Regions from separate parts of the Shouchella sp. JSM 1781072 genome, predicted to be linked through region 2. Evidence: riboswitches for the same ligand, from Rfam matches in the RefSeq annotation. Region 2 holds a riboswitch; each other region holds the start of a gene.
What was found. Region 2 has a riboswitch for thiamine pyrophosphate ahead of tenA (thiaminase II). Riboswitches for the same ligand answer to the same signal wherever they lie in the genome.
Positions count from the first base shown of each region.

Region 1: it holds a riboswitch for thiamine pyrophosphate, as region 2 does, so the genes downstream of both, ACE1TH_RS07135 (ECF transporter S component) here and tenA (thiaminase II) in region 2, are expected to answer to the same signal.
Region 3: it holds a riboswitch for thiamine pyrophosphate, as region 2 does, so the genes downstream of both, thiD (bifunctional hydroxymethylpyrimidine kinase/phosphomethylpyrimidine kinase) here and tenA (thiaminase II) in region 2, are expected to answer to the same signal.

Region 1 covers NZ_JBHFQE010000001.1:1,354,751-1,362,843, forward strand. The annotation lists gene ACE1TH_RS07120 (DNA-3-methyladenine glycosylase) at 1-328, opposite strand, end outside; gene ACE1TH_RS07125 (energy-coupling factor transporter transmembrane component T family protein) at 346-1,143, opposite strand; gene ACE1TH_RS07130 (ABC transporter ATP-binding protein) at 1,127-2,557, opposite strand; gene ACE1TH_RS07135 (ECF transporter S component) at 2,554-3,135, opposite strand; TPP riboswitch at 3,235-3,332, opposite strand; gene ACE1TH_RS07140 (HAD family hydrolase) at 3,368-4,171, opposite strand; gene ACE1TH_RS07145 (branched-chain amino acid aminotransferase) at 4,193-5,275, opposite strand; gene ACE1TH_RS07150 (cation diffusion facilitator family transporter) at 5,541-6,428, shown strand; gene ACE1TH_RS07155 (peptidoglycan-binding domain-containing protein) at 6,465-7,490, opposite strand; gene ACE1TH_RS07160 (class I SAM-dependent methyltransferase) at 7,753-8,093, shown strand, end outside.
Region 2 covers NZ_JBHFQE010000003.1:109,288-117,380, forward strand. The annotation lists gene ACE1TH_RS14435 (carbohydrate ABC transporter permease) at 1-210, opposite strand, end outside; gene ACE1TH_RS14440 (carbohydrate ABC transporter permease) at 191-1,072, opposite strand; gene ACE1TH_RS14445 (ABC transporter substrate-binding protein) at 1,131-2,411, opposite strand; gene ACE1TH_RS14450 (AraC family transcriptional regulator) at 2,613-3,509, shown strand; gene ACE1TH_RS14455 (acyltransferase family protein) at 3,696-4,751, shown strand; gene tenA (thiaminase II) at 4,782-5,453, opposite strand; TPP riboswitch at 5,527-5,629, opposite strand; gene ACE1TH_RS14465 (SDR family NAD(P)-dependent oxidoreductase) at 5,711-6,490, opposite strand; gene ACE1TH_RS14470 (thiolase family protein) at 6,599-7,804, opposite strand; gene ACE1TH_RS14475 (3-hydroxyacyl-CoA dehydrogenase family protein) at 7,791-8,093, opposite strand, start outside.
Region 3 covers NZ_JBHFQE010000001.1:1,554,677-1,562,769, reverse strand. The annotation lists gene ACE1TH_RS08340 (BCCT family transporter) at 1-832, opposite strand, end outside; gene ACE1TH_RS08335 (BclA C-terminal domain-containing protein) at 1,349-2,719, shown strand; gene thiD (bifunctional hydroxymethylpyrimidine kinase/phosphomethylpyrimidine kinase) at 2,779-3,597, opposite strand; TPP riboswitch at 3,662-3,761, opposite strand; gene ACE1TH_RS08325 (HU family DNA-binding protein) at 3,785-4,060, opposite strand; gene pssA (CDP-diacylglycerol--serine O-phosphatidyltransferase) at 4,284-4,829, opposite strand; gene ACE1TH_RS08315 (phosphatidylserine decarboxylase) at 4,922-5,731, shown strand; gene mnhG (monovalent cation/H(+) antiporter subunit G) at 5,842-6,210, opposite strand; gene ACE1TH_RS08305 (Na(+)/H(+) antiporter subunit F1) at 6,197-6,472, opposite strand; gene ACE1TH_RS08300 (Na+/H+ antiporter subunit E) at 6,472-6,951, opposite strand; gene ACE1TH_RS08295 (Na+/H+ antiporter subunit D) at 6,959-8,093, opposite strand, start outside.

The sequences.
Region 1 (8,093 bases), on a different contig from region 2:
CCCCATATATCGGTTCAACACCGCGGATTAAAACCGCTTCTGGTTGATCAATACCTTCCGAAACAATATTAAGCAAGCAATGGGTATGCATCGTATACGTGTACACGTGACCCGCCTCACCATATAAGATTTCAGTCCGTTTCGTCCGCTTTCTCCCGTAGCTATGACAAGCCCGATCCAACACGCCTAAATATGCCTCGGTTTCCGTAATACGGGCAACCAGTTTATTCCCGTTCAACGTATGAACTAACAACTTACCAACAAGTGCTTTTGCTAGTGCCAACGTCGGTTGTTCATAAAACGATTGGTCCATTCTTTTACTTTCCATGGTTCACCTCTTTCCTTCTAACTCAAGCGAATATCCGATGTTGGAAAGACCGGAAACAAATGTCCTAATGAATAAGCGATCACTATTAATCCTACTAATAGAAACACAAATTGTCCATCAAGTCGTCGACAACGCATTGTATAAAAATACGTTCTTTTCTGTCCATGCTCTTGAAACTGTTTCACCTCCATTGCAATCGCTAAACGTTGTGCGCGCCGAATCGCTTGTGTTAAAAGAGGAATGACATAAAATGAAAACGCCCGATAAAGTCGGTTTCCTTTTTGATTTCTACCCTGCCCTCGAATACGATATGCATAACGTAACGTTTGATAGTCTTCTACCATAATTGGCAGCATTCGTACAGCTGCTAAAAAAGCATACGCATAAGCTGGAGGCATATGTAACTGTTGCATTAATGAATAAAATAAATGAACAGGCTTTGTCGTTAAAAGAAACAATAAGCCAAGAGTCGCAAATAATGTTGCCCGTAAGCCAAGATGGATACCTGTATAAAAACTTTCTTCTGTAATATGAACAAGTCCCCATTGGAACCACGTTGTCTCCCCTTGACCGAAAAAAATCATTGTCGTGGACGCTGAGACAAATAAGAATAAAAATGAGGCGATGTACAGACTAACATATCCTTTAGGGTGGCCCGAACAGAACACCGTCAGAATAAGAAAACTTGCAAGCATGAACAAAAGAACATTTGGATTATGAATAAATACAATGAGCCCAAAGATGGCGAGTAAGCATAAAAGTTTGACAGTAGGATTCATTTTCATTAGAAATGTTCCATTAACCGAGTAAGCCACGTTCTTGCCTCCTCTCCCTGCAAACGAGCTGACCTTTTTCAATGACCCACTGTTGCGTAGCAAAATGCTCGACTAACGTTTCATCATGGGTAACCATAAGAATGGTTCCTCCCGCTTGGCGAAAGCGTTCCATTTCATTAAGGACAGCAAAGGTTTGGCTAGCATCTTGTCCAAATGTCGGTTCATCTAACAAAAGAAACGCTTTTTGATTTACAAAAGCTGTCGCTACACTTAGCCGTCTTTTTTGCCCAACCGACAATCGATAAGGATGCATTTGACGGTGTTCTGCGAGACCGAATTGGTAAAGTATGGATGCCACTGCCTCTTCTTGCGCATCGGTTGTTGCCGAATAAACAAGCTCTTGCTCAACCGAAGTTGTGACAAATTGATATTCAGGGTTTTGAAAGACAAAATTCATTCGATCCGTCACGTCTTCTTTGTTTGCAACAGCGTGACCGTTTATGTCATATTGCCCAATATGTGTCAGTAAATTCATTAAACCGTAGAGAAATGATGACTTCCCTGCACCATTCACACCTGTTATACAAATCCAATCTTTTTGATAAACCTTCGCTTGTTTAATGGCAACCAAGCTTTTCTTTTTCCGAAGTAGCGTCCAGTTTGTCAGGGTCAGCATCGTTTTTTCTTTGTTCGGTAAGGACGTCAATAAGGGATTCTGTTGAGTATACTCACGCCAAGCACTCGGATACCAAATTCCTGTTGCCTTAATTTCGTTTCGATAGTGCTGAAAAAAAGATGATGGCTTCGTATCTGCTATAAGTTGTCCATTTTGATTTAGTAATAAGATTCTATCCATGTGAGGCAAGGCTTCCGTCAGTCGATGTTCAACAGCGATGACCGTTTTACCTTTTGTTTGCTTAGCAATTTCTTCCCAAAGCTTCTCTGCTCCATGTGGATCTAATAAAGCAGAAGGTTCGTCTAAAATCATGCATTCTTCATTTTGAATCATAGCAGATGCAAGGGCTAACCGCTGCTTCATCCCCATTGAGAGCGTTTGAATAGCTGTATGTGGTTGTTGATCTGGTAAACCAACTTTGCGCAATATGCGTTTGATAATAGGACGCATCTCTGATGTTGGCACAGACTGATTTTCCAGCATAAATCCAAGCTCCTCATCCATATAAGGCATACAAAACTGCGAATCAGGATCTTGAAAGACGTAACTACATGATGGAAGTTTTAGATTGTCCACCTCAATATTTAATCCGTTTAAAGAATCACTCAAACCTGCAATTACTTGCATTAGCGTGGATTTCCCTGCTCCGCTTGGACCTAGAATTAACACGTTCTCCCCCGGTTTTACTGCCAACGATACACGCTCTAAAATTGTACGACTTGTACTGCTGCTTTGAACTGTTAAGTTACGAAACTGAATGCTGTATGATTGACTCATGAATATGGTTTTCCGTTATGTTCGTTTGGTTGAATGTCACTCAGCACACCTGTTTTTTGCAAAGCTTGCACAAGTTTCGCTGCCAATACGCCTGTAATTAAGATCGCTCCCACTGTCCGAAAAACAATTCGTAGCGTTAAGACCCACGCAGAAAGCTGGCCGATATTTGCATATAGAAAATCTAAACCGAGAGAAGCAAAGCTTGCAAAAACTCCACCTAACATCGCGGTCCAAATTGTAAATACTTTATATCTAAATAAAGCGAACGCGCACTCCATTCCAATCCCTTGAGCAATCCCGTAAATAAGTAAAATACCTCCGTAGGGAGATCCTGCAATGAATTCTCCTGATGCCGCTGCCGTTTCCGCAATAAGTGCAATGAACGGTTTTCGAATAATCAATGCGGCAAGCGTTCCTGCAATAAACCACATTCCATAAATAAGTTGTTCAAGCTGTAATCCAAAGACGCCAACTAAATCACTAATAGGACTCCATAAGCGATACACTACAGCAAATACGGTTGCAATCATGACCGTAACTAAAATATCCACCAACGTTAATTTTTTTCTTTTCACCATTTTCTCTCCATCCCACCACCAAGAAAACCAAAAAAACGCTCCATCTAAACGATGGAACGACGTATGTAAATAAACCGGTTGTGTATTACACATCCCTACAACTTACATATCGCACTTCCCTTCGCTAGCATTATCTAGATCAGGTAAAGGGTTAAGGACAAGTCCTCTCTCAGCTTTTTGCACCCCTAGTGGCTATTAAATTTTATCGTACAAATTAATTAGATCATACTCTCTATTGATTCGCAAGTGATTGTTTTAAATTTTCTAATTCTAATAAATCATGCAGTGAATGGATCTCAAAAGTCGGCTTACTGTCGGTATTGTTCAGCAATTGGTCTCGGTTTAACCAAACAGATGGTATGTTGCTTGCGTTCGCACCCAATATATCCGTATGTAGATTATCTCCGACCATTAACGTTTCATTAGGAGCAATCTCCAAACGAGCAAGGGCTTCTTCAAACATACGTACCTTTGGTTTCCCTTGCCCAAAAGCACCAGAAATTAAAATGTGATCAAAGTAAGGAACAAGCTCTGGCGTCAGTTCTAATTTTGTGTTTTGTAAATCTGGTGAGCCATTCGTGATTAAAACAAGCTGTACGTTATCTTTTAATGCATTTAAAGTTGAAAAAGTGTCCTCATAAACAACTGGGTGTTTTCGTCTTTCAATCGGAAAAAGATGTGCAAGTTCCAACGCAAAAGCCTCATCCTGAACACCAAGCTTTTGTAATCCCCCGTACCACGCTTCTCTTTGGTAGTGTGGAGCAACTTCTCGTAATGCGGCGAAGTCTTCTCCATCGTCACGAAATTCTCCCCATAACCCTTCAAAAGGATTAATGCCAATATTCACTGTAAACGGGTAAGTGTCGTAACCTTGATATAACGTTCTTGCTTCATGGCGTACAAACGATTCTAACTGATTTGGGTCAACGTTTTTTTCAATAGATGCATGAAGACACGTCTGCCGAAATGCAAGCGCGATGCTTTTTTTATCCCAAAGTAACGTATCATCTAAATCAAAGAAAACTGCTTTTATCATTCATTCCTCCGTTAATAACGATTAATCTTGCTCAATCTTAACAATCCAGCCAAGACGATCTTCTTCTTCTCCCACATAAAGCTTCGTTAAATAATCGTAAAGTCGTTGTGCTAATGGGCCTGTCTTATTTTCATTTATAACAATGGTTTCTTCATTCCATTCCAATTGTCCAACTGGTGAAATGACCGCAGCGGTCCCTGTTCCAAACGCCTCTTCCAAGATGCCGTCTCGCGATGCTTGATAAATCTCTTCAATCGACAGCTGTTTTTCTTGAACCGGAATTTCCCATTCTTTGAGTACTTGAATCACGCTATCCCGTGTAACCCCTGGTAAAATACTGTCATTTAATTTCGGCGTAACAACTTCACCGTTCACTTTAAAGAATACATTCATACTTCCTACTTCTTCAATATACTTCTTTTCACTTGCATCAAGCCATAGAACTTGTGCCTTTTCTTTCGCTGTCGCTCGAGCTTGTGCTTTGTAAGCCGAACAATAGTTACCAGCCGTTTTCGCCGTACCAGTTCCGCCTGGCGCTGCACGTGTATAACGTTCTTCAACTAGTATACTAACAGGTGCCATACCTTCTTTGTAATAGGCACCAACTGGCGATAAAATAATCATTAATTTGTATGACTGTGACGGCGCAACACTTAAATTAGTTTCTGTTGAAATAATAAAAGGGCGAATATAGAGAGAAGTGCCGTCTTTTTTTGGAATCCATTTTTTATCAATCGTTAACAGTTCTTTTAAGTACGTTAACACTTGATCCTCATCAATCGCCGGGATGTTTAATCGCTCGCTCGAACGATTTAATCGCTTAATGTTCATATCTGGTCGAAACAAATGAATCGCATCATCTTTTTTTGAGCGATACGCTTTTAACCCTTCAAATACCGTTTGACCATAATGAAAAACCATTGCAGCAGGATCTAATGTTAAAGGTTGATAAGGAATAATTCGTGGACTGTACCAGCCTTTATCTTCGGAGTAATCCATGATAAACATGTGATCGGTGAAGACCGTTCCAAATACAAGTGAATCGTCATTAGGTTTCTGCTTTTCGTGTGTACATTTCATAATTTCTAGCGTATGTTCTGTCATAAAAAGCTTCCTTTCTAACTCCTAATAAAATGTGTACGTTTTGTCCATACTAAAAAATATACTCTTTATCATTTACGAAAAATAGCGATCAATTGACTTATAACCGAACGAAAAATGAATTCTTCCGGCTTATAATTGTTCGCCATCCATGAATCTCTTGAAATGATAAAATTTATTCTTATTACTATAACATGAATTTATATTTTCAAACAGTTTAAAAATTAGGTATATGAATGAACTTGATCGATGAGAGAAAGGAAAAGAGATGAGACGATACGAAGAACTAAGAAAAGGTGAAACTGGCGCTTGGTTAAGCATCGGCACGTATCTTTTTTTAGCTAGTTTAAAATTAGTCATCGGCTATATTTTTCTATCACAAGCGTTAATTGCAGACGGCTACAACAACGCAGCAGACATTATCGTTTCTGTAGCGGTGCTCGTAGGGTTACGAATTTCTCAAAAACCACCTGATGATGATCACCCTTACGGTCACTTTAGAGCGGAGCATATCGCAGCGTTATTAGCGTCGTTCATTATGGCGGTAATTGGGATACAAGTTTTAATTAATGCAGGCACCAGCTTATTTAATCGTGAAACTGTTGAAGCTCCTAGTTTAATTACTGCATGGGTTGCTGGCTTTAGCGCAGTTGTGATGTTGCTCGTCTATCGTTACAACCGCAAACTAGCTAAAAAAATTAATAGCCAAGCTTTAATGGCCGCTTCACAAGATAATAAAAATGATGCCCTTGTGAGTGTCGGTGTAGTCATAGGGATCATCGGCTCTCATTTTCACTTAGGATGGATTGATTCCCTAACCGCTTTTATTATCGGTCTAATCATTTGTTATACAGCGTGGTCTATTTTCAAAGATGCGAGTCATTCGTTAACCGATGGGTTTAATGATGAGGCATTAAGTCCGTTCAAATCCACGGTTTTAGCAATCGAGGGCATTGAAGATGTTCTTGCATTAAAAGCAAGGCAAGTCGGTTCTACCGTTTACGCGGATGTGACCATTGCCGTGCAACCTTCGATGACAGTCAAACAAAGCCACGACATTGCCGACTTCATTGAACAAGCACTCTATGATGAACATGATATTCCGCATACAACCGTTCACATCGAACCAGCTAAACAAGACGCAAAAAAAAGCTGAGACAATCGGACTACCGATTGTTCCAGCTTTTTCGTTTTAATCTAATACGGTAACTTGAACTTGTTGACGTCCAAACGAATACGCTTCATCCTTTGTTTGCACAAATAAATCGATTTTATGCCCTTTAATTGCGCCACCTGTATCGCCTGCAATTGCTTCTCCATAGCCTTCAACATACACTCGACTACCTAACGGAATGACATTTGGATCTACTGCCACTACTTTTTGATTGGGGTTTGCTCGTAAATCAATCCCGGTTCTAGTGACACCTGAACAACCGTTACAATACGCTGTATACGCCGTTGCTTCCATTGTCATCGTTTGACCAGAAGGTTCAGTTGTTGTTGAAGCTACTTCTTCCTCTGTTGTTGCTTCTTCTGTAACACTTTCTTCAGTCGTTTGTTGCTGTTCCTGTTGCTGCTCCTCTGCATCATTCGTAGCTTCTTCCGCCTTTTCCGTAGCCTTTGGTTCTTCTACTTTTGGTGCGGCATGAGCAACAACCTCTTCTTCTGTACTCGGTTCACTTTTTGGCTGTTGTTCCTGTGGTTTCACATCTGTCACAACGTGTGCCACTTTATTATGATTGTAGTATAGATGTGCGTGGGTTTCTGGGCCAGCTATCCCATCGACGAGAAGTTGATTGGCTTGTTGGAAAGCCGTTACTGCTTGCTTCGTCGTTTGACCATAGTGCCCGTCAACAGAATCTTGATAATATTTTAGTTCATACAATCGTTCTTGTAGCGCTTTTACAAGAGGACCTTCAGTACCTTCTTTTAACACTTCTAACGCACCTAATGTTTGCTTACCCGGAATACCATCAACACTTAAGCCGTGATCTTTTTGATAAGCAGCCACCGCATCAACGGTATCTTCATCAAAAACTGACGTTCGCTTCTCTTCTTCTAAAAAGCCTTGGTCCACTAATTGTTCTTGGAGCCACTCTACTCTTTCACTCTCTTCATTCACTTCAATACTAGTAGCTGCTTGCGCATATGTATGAGTTGGTAAGAAAAATAAGACTCCTAAAAGCAACGTTGCAACAAAACCAATCATATATTTCATATTTACCCTCTCCTTAATAACGTTATTTGCGTCAGTCCCACAAAATCTTTTATTTTGGTGGCAACCATTCTTTACGAACATCATATAAACAAAAGCGCCTCCTTCTCGTAATCTGTTTCATACCTACTCGTTGTTGTCCTAGGATAATACTAATTACAATCTATTTAATCTTTTTGTAATCAAACCGTAACATTCAGACAGGAATAATAGGCACATAACCTCAACACATTCATACGATGGAGAAAATGGGAAGGTGGTTTATATGGAAAAATATACGGATATGCTCGCCACATTTGGAATTGGAAGTGCACACCCAGGAGGATTCAAAAAGTCTACAGAGATCATTATGGATATGGAACTTGATGAACATTCCATTGTTTTAGATTGTGGCTGCGGTACTGGACAAACCGCCGCTTATATTAAACAATTATATGATTGTCAGGTGACGGCGTTAGAACCACATCCCCTTATGTATAAAAAAGCCCAACAGCGTTTTGAGTCGCAATTTCTTTCTGTTGATCTGCGAAAAGCTTTCATTGAAGCTATTCCTTTAGACGATTCAACCACGGATTATGCATTATCTGAATCGGTTTTAAGCTTTGC
Region 2 (8,093 bases):
TGGAATAATCGTTGGCGGCACGGAAAACATCTGTTCAAATGATTTTAAACTACTGAGTCCCATCCAAATAAAGGGTCCTGCCATTACGATTGAACCAATAATGAGCGCAAGATGAAGCAAGATAGTTGATGGTCGCAGCGTTCGCTTCTTTTTCACTTGTTGTATCGGAGGTTGTGTGTTTGGTTGCGTATTATCTGCCGCCGTCTTCATAATGCACCCACTTTCTCGAAACCGTAAACTGGATTAATGTAAAGATTAAAATAATCACAAATAAAATCATTGCTGCGGAAGTACTTGTTCCAAACGAGCTTCTCGTAAAGGCTTCATCAAAAATGTGGAGGACGAGTGTGTAACTCGCGTTTCCTGGTCCCCCTTGAGTCATCACATAGGCTTGGTCAAACACTTGAAACGAACCAATGACCGTCATAATCGCTACAAAAAATGTTGTTGGTGATAGCAGTGGCATCGTAATATTTTTAAACTTTTGCCATGCCGATGCACCATCGATTTCTGCTGCTTCATAGTAACTTCTCGAAATCCCTTGTAATCCAGCTAAGAAAATGACCATATTCGTTCCAAGTCCCCACCAAATACTGAGCATCGCGATAGATGGAAGAACAAAACGACGATCGGTTAACCAGTTTGGACCTTCAACCCCAACTGCCGCTAACATTTGATTGATCAAACCGAAATCTCCATTTAAAAGCCACATCCAGATGACCGCTATCGATACGGAACTGGTGACAACCGGCATAAAGAAAAACATCCGATAGAAGTCTTTGCCCTTGACCTTATTCAACGCAAGTGCTGAAAGGAGAGCTGCTGCAATACCGCCTGGAATGACGATTAATGAATAAATGGTTGTGTTCCGCATAGCCGCACGGAAATTGCTATCTTGAAATTGAGTAATATAATTTTCTAAGCCAACAAACGTTCGTTCACCGAACCCATCCCACTGCATAAAACTAATCCCAAAAGCAAACATGAGTGGAAGCAACGAAAATAGAATCATGCCAATCATTTGTGGTGCAATAAACGCGTATCCCCACCACTTCTCTCGTTTTGTAAACAAGACGACCCCTCCTTTATAAAAGAAAGAGGAGGCAGGCTCCTCTACTTTTATTTTCTATTTACTCTACATCAAGCGCTTCTTTCGCTTTCGCTGAAGATTGTTCCAACGCTTCCGCTGCATCAATATCCCCTAGCATCATCAGCTCATAAATATCTTCCAAGTCTTCATTTAATCCAGGAGAAGTAAATTCTAGATCAATAACTCGGCCGACTCCACGGGCATCAAGCAAGTATTGTCCGTGTTCTGGACGATCTTGATTAAGCACAATTTCATCAATTCCCTCAACTGAAGGCACCGCGTTGCCTTCACCATCTAAGCGCACTTCCTGACCTTCTGTCGATGTGTAGTAGGAAATAAATTCCATTGCTTCCTCAACATGATCGGAATTTGAATTCACCGCCATGTATGCGGTTGCAATTGCTGCTGTCTCAAGCTGTTCCCCTGTATTTGAAGGAAATGGGATGTAGTCAAAATCAAGACTCGTTTCTAAGAACATCGGTGTGAGCCAGCGACCTGCTGATACAAACCCAACTTGACCTGAAATGAACATCGCTTCAATGCCTTGCCCTTCAGGCATGGTTCCAGCATACGTAAAGTTGCCTTCGTCGACCATATCATCGACAAATTCAAATGCTTCTTTCGTATTTGGATCGGAATCTGCCACAACCGAATCTGTATCTGCAAACTGGCCGCCATTCGTCCAGACCCAGTTAATCATCGCCACATGGCCGCTCTCTTGCATATAGCCATGGTTTCCAGCTTCATTTAACTGACCTGTCACTTCCGCAAAGGTATCCCAGTTCCACTCGCCATTTTCGTAATACTCTTGTGGCGATGTAATGTCATTTTCCTCTAATAGCGCTTTGTTGTAATAAAGAAGGAATGGGTTACAGTCAACCGGTAAGCCATAAATGACGCCTTCATCTCTAGAAGCCCCCCATATATCGTCCGTGAATTCATCTTCTGTTACATAAGAATCATCCGTTTCCATAAAGTCTGATAATGGTTCAATCGTTCCATTCGCCATTAAAGTCGAAATGTTCTCTGCCCCCACATAAAACACATCAGGCGCCTGACCACCTTGTAAACGAGTGGTTAAAGTTTGAAAATAGCTATCGTTTGGTAAACCAGTTAACGTTACCTCAATGTCGTCTTGCATCTCATTAAACGCATCTACTGCTCGATTGTATACGTCTAGTTCAGCTGGGTTTCCCCAAGCAGAAAATGAAAGCTGCACGACATCCCCATCACCACCAGTGCCTGAAGAACCAGAGTTACAACCTGCCATTACAGACATCGCTACCACTGATACGAACCCAATACCAAAGATTTTTTTCATTTTTTTCACTCCCCCGATTGATTGAAAACGTTTACAAGTTGTACTATTAAAAAAACAGAGAAAACGTTTGCCCTTATCTCTAAACCTTCTTCATACCTTCATTATAAATCAGGGAGAAACGAATCGATTCTGGAATTTTTTTAAGGATAAGGGTAATTTTTTGCGGTCTATACCATAATCACATCAAAGGAGGTAGTTCTTTTGGATGATAAATCGTCCTTTATTAGAGGTTCGCATTCGTTCACGTTTCAGTTTTTACCTGAAACCGGCTTGCTTAGCTTATGGAACATTGGTTGGGAAGTAAGAACAGACCCCTCTTACTATTGGGATGGTCGGACTAGACTTGTGGATCATAACACATTAATTTTCCAATACACGATTTCAGGAAAAGGGATCTTAGAAATCAATAATCAAACCTATACGATTAATCAGCATGAAGCATTTATTATTTCCGTTCCTGGTAATCATCGCTACTATTATCCAAAAGATGCGACAGAACCGTGGGAGTTTATTTATATTGCATTACAAGGACCGACTGTAGAAGATATCTCGACACGTTTAACGAAAGAAACCGGACCTATTGTCGAACTATCTCCGGACTCCTATTTAATTCGTTCGCTTTTTTCCATTTACAATGAAACGAAAGCCGACCGACTTCGAGACCCTTATCAAGCCGCAGCACATGGCTATCAATTTTTACTCGAATGTTTTCGGACACTGCACACGAATACACCAAAAGGAGACTCTTATTATTATCAACAAGCTTTCGCATACATCGAATCAAATTTTCATAAACAAATTTCGTTAGACGATGTTGCGGAACAAATTGGGGTATCACGTTATAGCCTCACACGATTATTTAAAAAACAAACGGGCGCTACGCCGATGGAATTCGTTCGTGAACTTCGTATTCGTAAAGCGTGTGCAATGTTAATTCATACAAGTCGCCCTATTAAAGACATTTCATGTGAAGTCGGCTTCCTTGACGTAAATTATTTTCATAAAGTATTTAAACGTTACACTGGATCCAATGCTAGCTTTTTCCGAAAAAAAGGAGACTTCTCGCAAATTTATTTACGGAAAACCAAAGGAGAGTAATATTACAAACGTAACAAGCGAATGTCTTTTTTCGTAATACTGTTCAAAAAAAACGGAAAAGCTTCGGCAATTAACCGCACGTTCATAAAGGTCTGTGTAAAGTCCTTTGAAACCCTTCTCATATGCCATTTTTTACGTATACTAGCTTTTACAATGAACGATTTGATGTAAAGGTGGTGTGCGAAAATGGACAAACGGATTCATTGGATTGATGCAGCGAAAGGCCTTGGAATTATTCTCGTTGTGATGAGTCACGCGCCTATAAACCCAGAACTAAAGGCTTTTCTATTTGCTTTTCATATGCCATTATTCTTTTATTTATCAGGAGCTGTTTTTAAACCAAGCAAACAATCATTCGGATCATTTATAAAGAAAAAGGCAAGGGGACTCTTGTTTCCATACTTCCTTTTCTCTGCAATGACGTATATAACGTGGTTTTTCATCTTTCGTCACTTGTCGTTTACACCTGGCGAAAATGTCGATCCTTTAAATCCTTTCACAGGGATCTTCTTATCAACACCTGAAAATTATCAATTAACCTACAATCCTGCCATTTGGTTTCTCACATGTTTATTTCTTGTTGAGCTCTTATTCTTTTTCTATCATCGTGTCAGCCGGGGCAAGTGGATTGGACTATTTTTAATGACAGCAGCAGGGTTAGGCTATGCTTCTACCTTCCTTAGTTTTTCACTGCCGTGGAATGGTTTTGTCGCCCTTACAGCGGTTGTCTTTTATGGATTAGGATTTTTAACGAAGCACTTGTGGAAAACTTTTTCTTGGAAAGTGGTAATCCCACTATCCTCTGCCCTGTTTACACTTATGTACTTCATTCAATCTGTTAATGAGCGAATTGATATGCGCGGGAATATACTTGGTGAACCATACGTGTTTTACCCAGCCGCACTACTAGGGATGATTGCCTTTCTATTCTTTATCCAAAAGGTGCAGCACTCAAGGTGGTTATTATTTTTAGGTTCTAATTCGATCGTCATCTTACTCGTGCATATGCCTCTACTGAATACGGTTCGTGCTTTGATGCACTACGGCTTTGGTGTAAATCTAGATACTGCAAACACATTGCCTTGGACGTTTCTATTTACAGGCTTAACACTTGCCTTAACCATCCCGTTTATTTATTTCTTTAATAACCATCCATGGTTTCTCGGTAAAAAACAGCCTAAAGCTAAAAAAGAGAAGCGACCGTCTCCAAGGGTTTCTTTTCACGAAAAAGCCGTACCTTAATCAAGGTACGGCTCCATGTTTTCCATTTCTTTATTCAACTGGCCAACTCTCTTGTTTATACGCCATCTCCCAAAACATATACTCATAGCGACTTGTATTCATAAAGATTGCTTCTAAGCGATTAAGCTCTTCTTCTGACTTAGACTCAGCAAGGGCGTCTAGTGTCTCAATAAGCCAGTCTGCAATTTGACCAAATTCATCCGAAGAATACATGCGCACCCATTCTCCATAATATTCATGATCTAAGGCGCCTGGAATTTTTGCCAGCTCAAGACCGATTTCGTAATAACTCCACGCGCAAGGTAAGATAGAGGCAATCAGCTCTGCTAACGATCCTTTTTGGGCTTCAGCTAGCATCGCGCTGCTATATGCTAATGTAACAGGTCCAGGAACTGTAGCTTCTAGCTCCTCGCGACTAACGCCAAGTCGCTCAGCATATGAACGGTGTAGTTCCATTTCCGTATTCAGCGTTTCATCTAATGCGGTTGCAAAACCGGACATGGTCTTTAGATCAGGGGCTAGCACCGTACCCATCGCCATGACTTTCGCATACTCAATTAAATACTTATAATCTTGTTTCAACCAATGTTGAAACGCTTCTTTGGGCAATGTACCGTGACCAATTCCTTGGACGAAAGGATGGTTATGGCTAGCCGTCCATACAGCATCCGCGTGTTTACGAATTCGTTGCGTAAATGACATAAAATCGCTCCTTTAAGCTCCATTTAAAAAACCACTTTCTTTGATTAGGAAAGTGGCTTCACGTCATTGATGGACGAGCTGGCATACACTTCCCTACGCTAGTTCAAACTAGATCAGGTGATAAGGGTTAAGGTCTACTGCCTCTCTCAGCCAAAATGGCACCCCTAGTGGTCTTTTATTCTCTTTCTCCTATCATAGATGAACGGCAATATTTGTGCAAGAAAGACGCGGATCGTTCTCCCTAGCAAAAAACAAGCTTAGCGCATAACGCTCCCGCCAGAAATTTTCACAGACTCCCCTACGATATTTTTGGCTGCATCGGTTAAGAGATAAACAATCGTATTGGCTACTTCTTCAGGTTCTGTAATTCGACCAGACGGCAAATTTTGTTCAACTTCATTTAATTGTTCCTCATAGGAGCGCTTGTTTTGCTTCGCTTTTCGTTCAATTGCACCTTTGCCCATCTCTGTATTAACAAAACCTGGACAAACCGCATTGACGCGCACTTGATTTTCAATCGCTTCTAAGGCAAATGATTGCGTGAACCCAATTAAGGCAAATTTACTACCTGCATAAGCGGAATTTCCATACGTTCCTCTTAAACCAGACAACGACGATACATTCACAACCGCTCCTTCTTGCTCTTGTTTCATCGATTGATACACTTTCTGGGTTAAAAGAATAAGAGAGGTGAAGTTTGTATGCATGATGCTTGTCATCGTCTCTTCGTCCAACTCTTCCACAATCGCTCCACCGCTCATTCCAGCAGAATTCACCAGTCCAAAAATCGGGCCATGTTTCTCAATCGCTTTTTCAACGAGTTGATTTCGCTCATCTTCCACATTTAAATCTGCTGGAACGATTAAAATGTCTTGATATTCTTTTTGTAGTGCGTTTAATTTCTCTTCGTTTCGCCCGGTAACTGTTACTTTAGCGCCTAGTTTAGTCAGTGTTTTAGCCGTAGCTGCACCAATACCACCAGTGGCTCCTGTCACCAAGATGTGTTTGTCCTGTAACGCGTCATTTGCAAAAACCATTGTGTCACTCCTCGATTCATCTTTTGTTCTTTAATAACCGTTTCAGCTTCTTATTAAACGAGTGAATTTCATCTGGAAACCTCCTAACAAAAAAAGAGTTCCCAACGATTAGGAAACTCTCTCGATAATGGTGCTTATTCCTAGCCCTCCAGCGATACAGAGGGTAATGAGCGCATAAGTCCCTTGTCTTCTCTCTAATTCATATAGAGCTTTTGTTAACAAAATTGCCCCCGAAGCTCCAATTGGATGACCTAAAGCAATGGCTCCCCCATTTGGGTTTAATCGCTCATCATCCATATCCATTCCCCACTCTTGTAAAACAGCAAGGGCTTGCGCTGAAAATGCTTCATTTAATTCGATTACATCTATGTCTTTAAACGTTAAGCCTACCTGCTTCAAGGCTTTAGCTGTTGCTGGAACAGGACCAAGTCCCATCTCTTTTGGAGAGACGCCAGCCGCCGCTTGTGCGATAATTTTCGCTCTTGGCTTGACTGATAATTGCGTTAACCCTGTCTGTGAAGTTAACAAAATCGCAGCAGCTCCATCGTTACGACCTGAGCTATTCCCAGCCGTTACTGTGCCACCTGTTTTGAAAACAGGCTGTAAGGTTGCCAATTTCTCAATCGGTGCTAGGCGAGGATGTTCATCGTCTGAAAAAAGAAGTGTGTGTTTCTTTTGCTTTACTTCAACAGGCGCAATCTGAGACTGAAACCGTTCTTCTTCAATCGCATGGGCTGCTTTTTTTTGACTAGAATACGCAAACCGGTCCTGATCCTCACGGCTAATTTTATATTTTTCTGCTAAGGTTTCTGCAGTAAAGCCCATCGTAAATTCACCGTATTGCTCTTTCGGTTGTGAACGTGGTTGACTCTCCGTGTTTGGATCGAGCAATACACCATTGCCTGCTCCTAACCCGAAACGAGCACCACGCAGATAGTATGGAGCTGTACTCATACTTTCAACCCCACCAGCAACAACAACATCTGCAAGCTGACTCATAATTTGCTGGGCCCCACTATTTACTGCTTGAAGCCCCGACCCACACTGCCTGTGAATCGTATAAGCAGGAATGGCTTCTGACCAACCTGCCTTTAACAGCCCTATCCTTGCTACATTCGGCGAATCAGTACTTTGTTTTCCTTGACCGACAATGACTTCATCGACGGCATCTACCTTTCCATCGACTCTTTTTACGAGCGATTCAAGCGCGTGGGCCAACAGTTGATCATCATAATGCTGGGCTAGTGAACCGCCTATTTTTCCAATAGGGGTTCGAACAGCTTCGACAATGTAGACGTCATTACCTTTCGTCATACGTATAAAACCCCCTTCCAGACTTTCGGCCAAGCCTTCCTGCTTTCACGTACTTGACGAGAAGAGGACAGGGACGATACGTTTCCCCAAGTGTTTCATATAAATAAGTCATATTCCGCAAGCGTGTATCGAGTCCGACTAGATCCGCTAATTCTAATGGTCCCATTGGGTGGTTTAACCCGAATTTCATCGCTTTATCCACATCTTCAACAGACGCAACGCCTTCCATGACAAGATTCATTGCTTCGTTTCCGATTAGTCCATTCATTCGACTCGTCACAAAACCTGG
Region 3 (8,093 bases), on a different contig from region 2:
AGTAAAGGGAAGCACCGAAAATCATAAAGAATAATAACATAAGCATAACTAAAACCATATTCATGCTACTTAATATTCGAATTCCCTTATCTAAACCGGTACTCGCAGAAATTAAAAACAATACAGTGATAACGATAATTATGACGAGCTGCAAACCAAAACTGTTTGGGAACTCTGTTAAAAACGAAATCCCGCCGTTCATTTGTGCAGCACCAAAGCCTAATGTTGTTGCAATTCCTGATAAAGTCGCAACGATGGCAATAACATCAATCATCTGTCCCCAAAATCCTTTAGGGTTAATGAGCGGAGAAAGAGTGGCACTTATTAAGCCTGGCATATCTTTTCGAAAGTTAAAATAAGCGAGGCAGATTGCTACAATCGCATAAATTGCCCAACCATGAAATCCCCAATGCAAGAAGACATATTTTAGCGATTCTAATGCCGCTTGACCTGTGTTTTCATCTGCTGTAGGTGCTTCAATTGCATAATGGGCAATTGGTTCCGCTGCACCGAAAAACAATAGTCCAACTCCGAGACCAGCACTAAACAAAAAGGCGAACCAAGTTAAATAGCCGTACTCAGGCCGATCATCTTCTTTTCCTAAGCGCAGTTTTCCAAAAGGACTTACAACAAAAAACAAACAAACTAATAAAAAGATCGTAACGACAATCAAATAGTACCAACCAAAAACATCAGCGATAAAATTTCGGACTGTTGCGGTTACAGATTCGAGCTGAGAAGGAAAAATAATACCAATTGCAACAAAGATGATTAAAATTCCCAGTGTCCAATAAAAAACATTTGTCAGTTTACCGACAGGTTTATTCTCCAATGAAATGTCTCCTTACCTAAATATGTATTAAATGGGCATAAGCAGATTATAAAGATCAATTGCTTGTATGTCTAATTTTAATAGAGATTCTATACAAAAAAATGAAAAGACGTATTATTTTGTGAATGGCAGGTTGGTTTTGTAGTGGTCGACATGCTTAGAAATGAAGGTCATCACTGGTAAGGGCTTCAAAAAAGACGATCATTCATTTAGAATAGCGGACAATTTTTCTACAAGTACAGAAACTAGACTCATTCTCACTCCTTCGCATTTTCGCTCACCAATTTTTATATTACTACGAACATTTTTAAGATCGTTGCCGATTGTAAAATTAGCCGTTGTGAAAGGAAGTTGGATTCATGTAGGGTTATTTGCTTAAAAAAAAAATCATGCACCACGAAAATTGGGTTACTCCTTTCAGCTCTATGCATGTCGTCCACACAATCAAAGTATGTGCATCGAGCATACGATTTATAAGCTGTTCATATACAGCAATAAAATAGGAGGAGCTATAAAATGGATTATTTTAATTGCGATAACATTCAACGTTTTTCAAGAACTCCTCGTAATGGAGGAAGTTTTCTACCTGACGCAGGTCCAACCGGTCCAACCGGTCCAGCAGGTCCGACGGGTCCAACAGGTCCCCCAGGTGGAGGAACAGGGATTACGGCTATTACCGGCCCAACCGGCCCGCCAGGTCCAACAGGATCGCCTGGTGCTACAGGTATTGGACTAGATGATATTATTCCATTTAATGAACTGGTACGACCTAGTTTAGTAGCAGGTCAGTTTACCTCATTTAACGGAAGCGTCTATCGAGTGCTAGTCAACGCACCTGCAGGTGTTCCAGGAACATCACCTGAATATGAACTCATCATTGGTGATGGAGGAGCGACAGGAATTACAGGAATTACAGGTCCAACTGGCCCAGCAGGTCCAACAGGATTAGACGGAGCAACTGGTCCAACCGGCCCAGCAGGTCCAACAGGATTAGACGGAGCAACCGGTCCAACTGGCCCAGCAGGTCCAACAGGATTAGATGGAGCAACCGGTCCAACTGGCCCAACAGGTCCAACAGGATTAGACGGAGCAACCGGTCCAACTGGCCCAACAGGTCCAACAGGATTAGACGGAGCAACCGGTCCAACTGGCCCAGCAGGTCCAACAGGATTAGACGGAATCACGGGCCCAACCGGTCCAATTGGTCCAACAGGATTAGATGGAGCAACCGGTCCAACTGGCCCAGCAGGTCCAACAGGGGTAACAGGTGTTGGACTTGATGGTGTTACGCTTTTTGATCCTGCTACCGCTCCAGCATTAACTGCAGGTGAATTGGTATCATTTGAAGGTTCTGTTTATCGCGTCTTAGTAGACGCTCCAACAGGAACACCAGGTGAGTCAGCTGATTTTGAATTAGTCCTTCCTAGTCTTGGTGTAACTGGCCCAGCAGGTCCGACGGGTCCAACCGGTCCAGCAAGCCCTACAGGAGAAGCGCTAACGTCTACGTATGCATTTGGTACGAATGGCGGATCAACAATTGCAGTTGTTCTTGGCGGTACGACGGTTCCAGTTCCTGATAATCAGTTAGCGGCTGGAATAACGGCAACAGGAGATGGATTTACAATTGACACTGCGGGAACGTATAGTATTTCTTATAATGTGAATCTGACAGCTGGACTGTTGCTAGGGTTACGACTTACTGTTAACGGTACACCACTTGCTTCTTCGGAAGTATCTCCAGGTGTAGCTGTTACAAATATTCCAGGAAATGTTGTAGCAGATTTGGCGGCTGGTGATATAATTGAGCTAGAATTATTTGGATTATTAGGCGCTGCTGTATTAGTAGATGGTCAAGGTGCAGCACTAAGAATTGTAAGAATCGCATAATGGTAGAAAAAGGCTTACCGAAACAAGTGGTAGGCTTTTTTCTACTTATTAAAGGTGTTTTAAAGGGGGGTTGAATTGGAGTGAAGGCGATGTGCCCAGTGATTTGTTGGCCCATACCCATGTCCGATATTTAATGAATGTGCGATGGCAGCCGATGTATAGTGCTTTGCTTTTTGCACAGCAGCAAAAACAGGAACACCTTTTGCTAATTCTGCGCTAATCGCGGCAGAAAACGTACATCCTGTACCGTGTGTATGGTTTGTATCCGTTCGTGGTGCGTCAAGAGTATGATAGCCATCATCTGCACTATAGAATACGTCTATAGCATCTCCTTGGAGGCTGCCACCTTTGACAACTGTGTACGTCGCGCCAAGTTCATGAACAATTCGTTTAGCTGCTTTTTTCATATCATCAACGGATTCGATTTTCATTTCAATTAAGTCTTCTGCTTCCGCAATATTTGGTGTAGCGATAGTGGCTAGAGGAACGAGTGTATCTCGCAAAAACGATCGTACATCTTTTTCAAGTAGGGCATCGCCATTCTTAGCCATCATGACTGGATCACAAATGTATGGAACGTTCGTAAGTTTATCGAGTTTATGACTTAAAAGAGCCATCATGTCTTTTTGCGCAATCATGCCTGTTTTAATGGCATGAGGATAAATGTCGTCCAGCACTGCATCTAACTGCAATTCAATCATTTCAATTGGAAGGTGATGAATGCCTCTGACACCCGTTGTGTTTTGTGCCACGATGGATGTTAAGACGGACATGCCATAAACCTCTAGTTCTTGAAACGTTTTAATATCAGCTTGGATTCCCGCTCCACCTGTTGGGTCTGTACCAGCTATTGTGAGTGCACGACGAATTGATTCCATTATATAATCATCCTTTCAACAAAAAAACGACCGCACAGAAAGAGGCGGCCGTTTTTTGAGCAATAGTCATTGCTTTCCACTTCCCTACGCTAGTTTTACCTAGATCAGGTTGAAGAGTTAAAGGTTTCCCTTTTCTCAGCATTCATGCACCCCTAGTGGAATTTATTTTATACAGTTTGTGCAAATCTTATGAGTTGACTGCGTCTTTTAATTGCTTACCAGGCTTGAACGCAGGGTTTTTAGTTGCTGGAATTTCGATTTCTTCTCCTGTTTGCGGGTTGCGTCCTTTTCTTGCTGAACGCTCTCTAACTTCGAAGCTACCAAATCCAACAAGTTGAACTTTCCCTCCGTTTACTAGAGAATCAGTAATACCTTCAAATACAGCGTCAACTGCTTTTGACGCGTCCTTTTTAGAGATTTCTGCTTGCTCGGAAACTGCATTAATCAGATCTGTTTTGTTCATCTGTAAAAACTCCTTTTCTTTACATAGAATAACGTATTATTCTTTTACACGAGAATAATATGTATACTTAAAATCCGCTTTTAAAGCGGGCAGACGTTACTGCCTGCCCTTAATTTACTCATGAATCCTGCTACTGTCAAGCTAAAAGCAGTAATTTTAGCCAGTTAAGCAATAAAAATAGACTTATGAATCAATTTTTGACGATTCATGTTGAAATGAGGCGTTACACTTTCTTTACCCTAATGTTGCTAATCATTAAACCAGATAAACAAATCATAAAAATAACAAAAAATGTTTCGGGTAATTGATCATTAAAAAGTGTTGAAAAGGCCAAGATACACCCTGCGCCTGTAATTGGTAATCCAATAAATTCATTAGGAGAATCTGTAATGTTAAAGCGTGCAAGTCTTAAAGCACCACATAAAATAAAGAGAACAACGGCAAGTCCGCCTACAAAACTTAACGGCATTAATGTGGCTTGTTGGACTAGTAGAGCAGGGGCCACACCAAATGATACGAGGTCACTTAAGGAATCAAGTTGCTTTCCGAGTTCTGACTCAATTTTTAATCGCCTAGCTACCATTCCATCAAAGCGATCAAATAAAGCTGCAAGAGCGATAAATAAAAATCCGTACCAAATACTTCCTTGTAAAATAAACATAATTGCGGTTATCCCAAGGCCTAAATTAATAAGCGTTAATCCATTCGCAATTTGACCTTTAATTTTTTTTCGAGTCGAGACTAATTGATTTAATAAGAACACGTACATTTCACCTCTTTTCGAGTTTATTTACGTGCTATAATACCAAAGTATACCATAAAAAAGCGGGCAATGATGCAAAAAGCATTAAAGGTGATGAGATGAAAAGGAAATTTTTTCAAATGAGTATAGAACTAACAAATCGTCAATGGAGCTCAAAACTGTTAAAACAATTTACGAAATCAAAGCTTAGTAAGCCGTTTATTCCAATGTTTATTAAAACTTATAAGATTAATCATGAAGAAGCATTGTTGCCATATAAAGAGCATGGAAGTTTACATTCGTTTTTTACGAGACAAATTGAAATGAAAAATCGACCTATTAATCAAGAAGAAAAGAGTGTTGTTTCACCAGTTGATGGAAGATGTGAAGAGACAGGAGAAATTAAACAAGATGCCACATTTATTGTGAAGGGGCAACACTATCGCTTAGAAGATATGCTGCAGTCTAAAGATCAAGCGGAGAAATTTGAGGGCGGTACGTATGTCATTCTCTACCTAAGCCCAAGTGACTATCATCGAATTCACAGTCCTTTGAATTGTCGCCTGTCTGCATCTAAAACGTTAGGAAGCCGCTCCTACCCGGTGAATGAGCCTGGATTGAAGTATGGAAGAAAACCTCTTTCGCACAATTATCGAATTGTCAACGACTTGTATCAAGGTACCATTCAATGTGCGATGATTGAAGTAGGCGCAATGAACATTAACTCGATTGTTCGAACAAAAGCAGGGAGTTTATGGGAGAAGGGTGAAGAAGTCGGTTATTTTTCGTTTGGTTCTACGGTTATTTTATTGTTTGAGAAAGATGTATTTTCACTAGCGTTGCATGATAAAAATGTAAAAGTAGGCGAAAAGATTGGTACTTTGCAAGCAAAAAGTAGCCAACCTCTCGTAAAAACAAATGTTCTTTAAGCTTTATGAGTGAGTTTCCTTCATTCATGAAGCTTTTTTTATCGAACTGAGCCGATGTTTATAAAAAAACGGACATAAATCATAATTTATGTCCGTTACTCTACGCTGTACTATTCATTTTTTGCAGGTGATGCTTTCTCATTATCATAATAGGGCTTCATTTCGTCTCTCACCGACTTTTTCGACATAGGGATTCCTATTCGGTAAGCGGATCTAGAAATCAGTAGTGCCGCAACAGGAGTCGTTAAAAAGACGAATAAAATCGTGAGGAGTAATTTGCCGATAAACAGATTATGTTCATACAGAAAATAAACAAATGTTGACGTCATGATTAAAATAACGCTAGCTGTTGCATTTTTTCCAGTTGCATGAAGGCGAGAATAGACATCCGGAAAGCGAATGAGACCTATACCCGCAGAGAGACTAAAAAACGTTCCTACAGATAACAAAATGATGATGATCCATTCAGTCGCGGTCAAATAAATTCCCCCTTTCTAGAAACTTGGCAAGCGCAACAGAGCCAATAAATGCAAGGATTGCAACGACAAGCACAACTTCTGTATAAGCCATTGTATCTTGAAGAATCATTAAAATCCCAACAAAGCCAATTAACATTAAACCTAGTGTATCAAGAGCGGCGATTCGATCTGAATGTGTTGGCCCAATAAAAACACGGATGATGCACAATAAAGCTGCTCCACATTTTATTAATAAGAGCCAGGAGAGGATTGTTTCAAACATTATCTCCGTGTCACCTCCAGTATTCCACGTTCAAATGTATTCTGAACGGAATGGATGATTTCGTCTCTATTACGCGCATCTAGTGCATGAACAAAAATAACATTGGAATCTAGTGAGAATTCAATCGATAGTGTTCCTGGTGTCAATGTCATCATGACAGCGAACATCGTTTTTTCTGTTTCTGTTTCCAGTCGAGTAGGGACCGCGACGATTCCCGGTGCAACGTCCATTTTCGGACTTAATGCCGTTTTCATTACACTCACATTTGCGATGGCTAGCTCTTTCATGAAGATCAACATTAATTTAATAAGTGACCATACGCGAGCAAAGTAAAATTCGTATCCTTTAAACCGAATCAGTACAAGAACAACGAAAAAACCAATCGTATACCCTACGACAAAATCGACGATGGTGAAGCTATTCTGAAACAGCATCCAAACAATGGCAAGAACGACGTTAATTAGTAATTGAAAAGCCATACTGTATCTACTCCTTCAGAACCGATTCGATATATACTGCTGGATCAAGAAGTTCATTCGCAATTATTTCTGTATATGCAAAAAATGGTTCTGCAAAAATACCTAGAATAATCGTTAAAAGAACAAGTGGTGAAATGGCTAATAATGTTGGTGCGATCGATGTATTCGCTTGTTCTTTCGTATGCTGTGGTGCACCCCAGTAGACATTCATGAAAATCTTAATCATGGAAAACAGCGTCAGCATCCCAACAAATAGTGAAAGAAAGACTAAGAAATAACTTGATTCTTCTGCAGCAGCTACAATTAACGGGAATTTACCGAAAAAGCCACTAAGCGGAGGAATTCCAGCGATGGATAAACCAAGTATTAAAAACGACCACGCAAGGGTAGGGTGTGTTTTCAATAAGCCACCCATCTTCTTAAGATCCGTTGTTCCTGTAACCTTTTGAGTCGCTCCTGACATTAAGATTAGGCCGGTTTTAACAATCATGTTATGGGCCAGGAAGTAAACAGCTCCTGCGAGTGCGAGGGCCGTATTTAAGCCAATTCCCATAATCATATAGCCAATCTGACTAATGATATGAAACGATAAAATTCGTTTGTAATCAAATTGTGCGACGGCGCCTAATACGCCGAGCAACATCGTTAAACCACCAAGGACTAACATAATCGTTTGGTGGGTGAAGCCAACATCGAATGTAAAGACAAGTGTATACATCCGGATAATACAGTACACGCCTACTTTTGTAAGCAGTCCACCAAATAAAGCTGTAACGGCTGTTGGAGGGCCGACATAAGAATGTGGCAACCAGAAGTAAAGCGGGAATAGGGCTCCTTTTGTAGCAAAAACTAAGAAAAGAAGAACGGCGATCACTTGAAGTGCGCCAGTTTGTTCCACTTCCGCTACACGCTCTGCCATATGTGCGAAATTTACCGTTCCTAAAACGCCATAAACATAAGCAATTGCGACAAGAAACAACATAGATGAAAATGCGTTAATAACGGCATATTTAAACGTTTCTCTAAGTTGAAACTTCGTGCTCCCTGTTACCATTAAAGCATAAGAAGCGAGTAGCATGACTTCAAAGAAGACAAATAGGTTAAATAAGTCTCCAGTTAAGAACGCGCCATTTACACCAGTT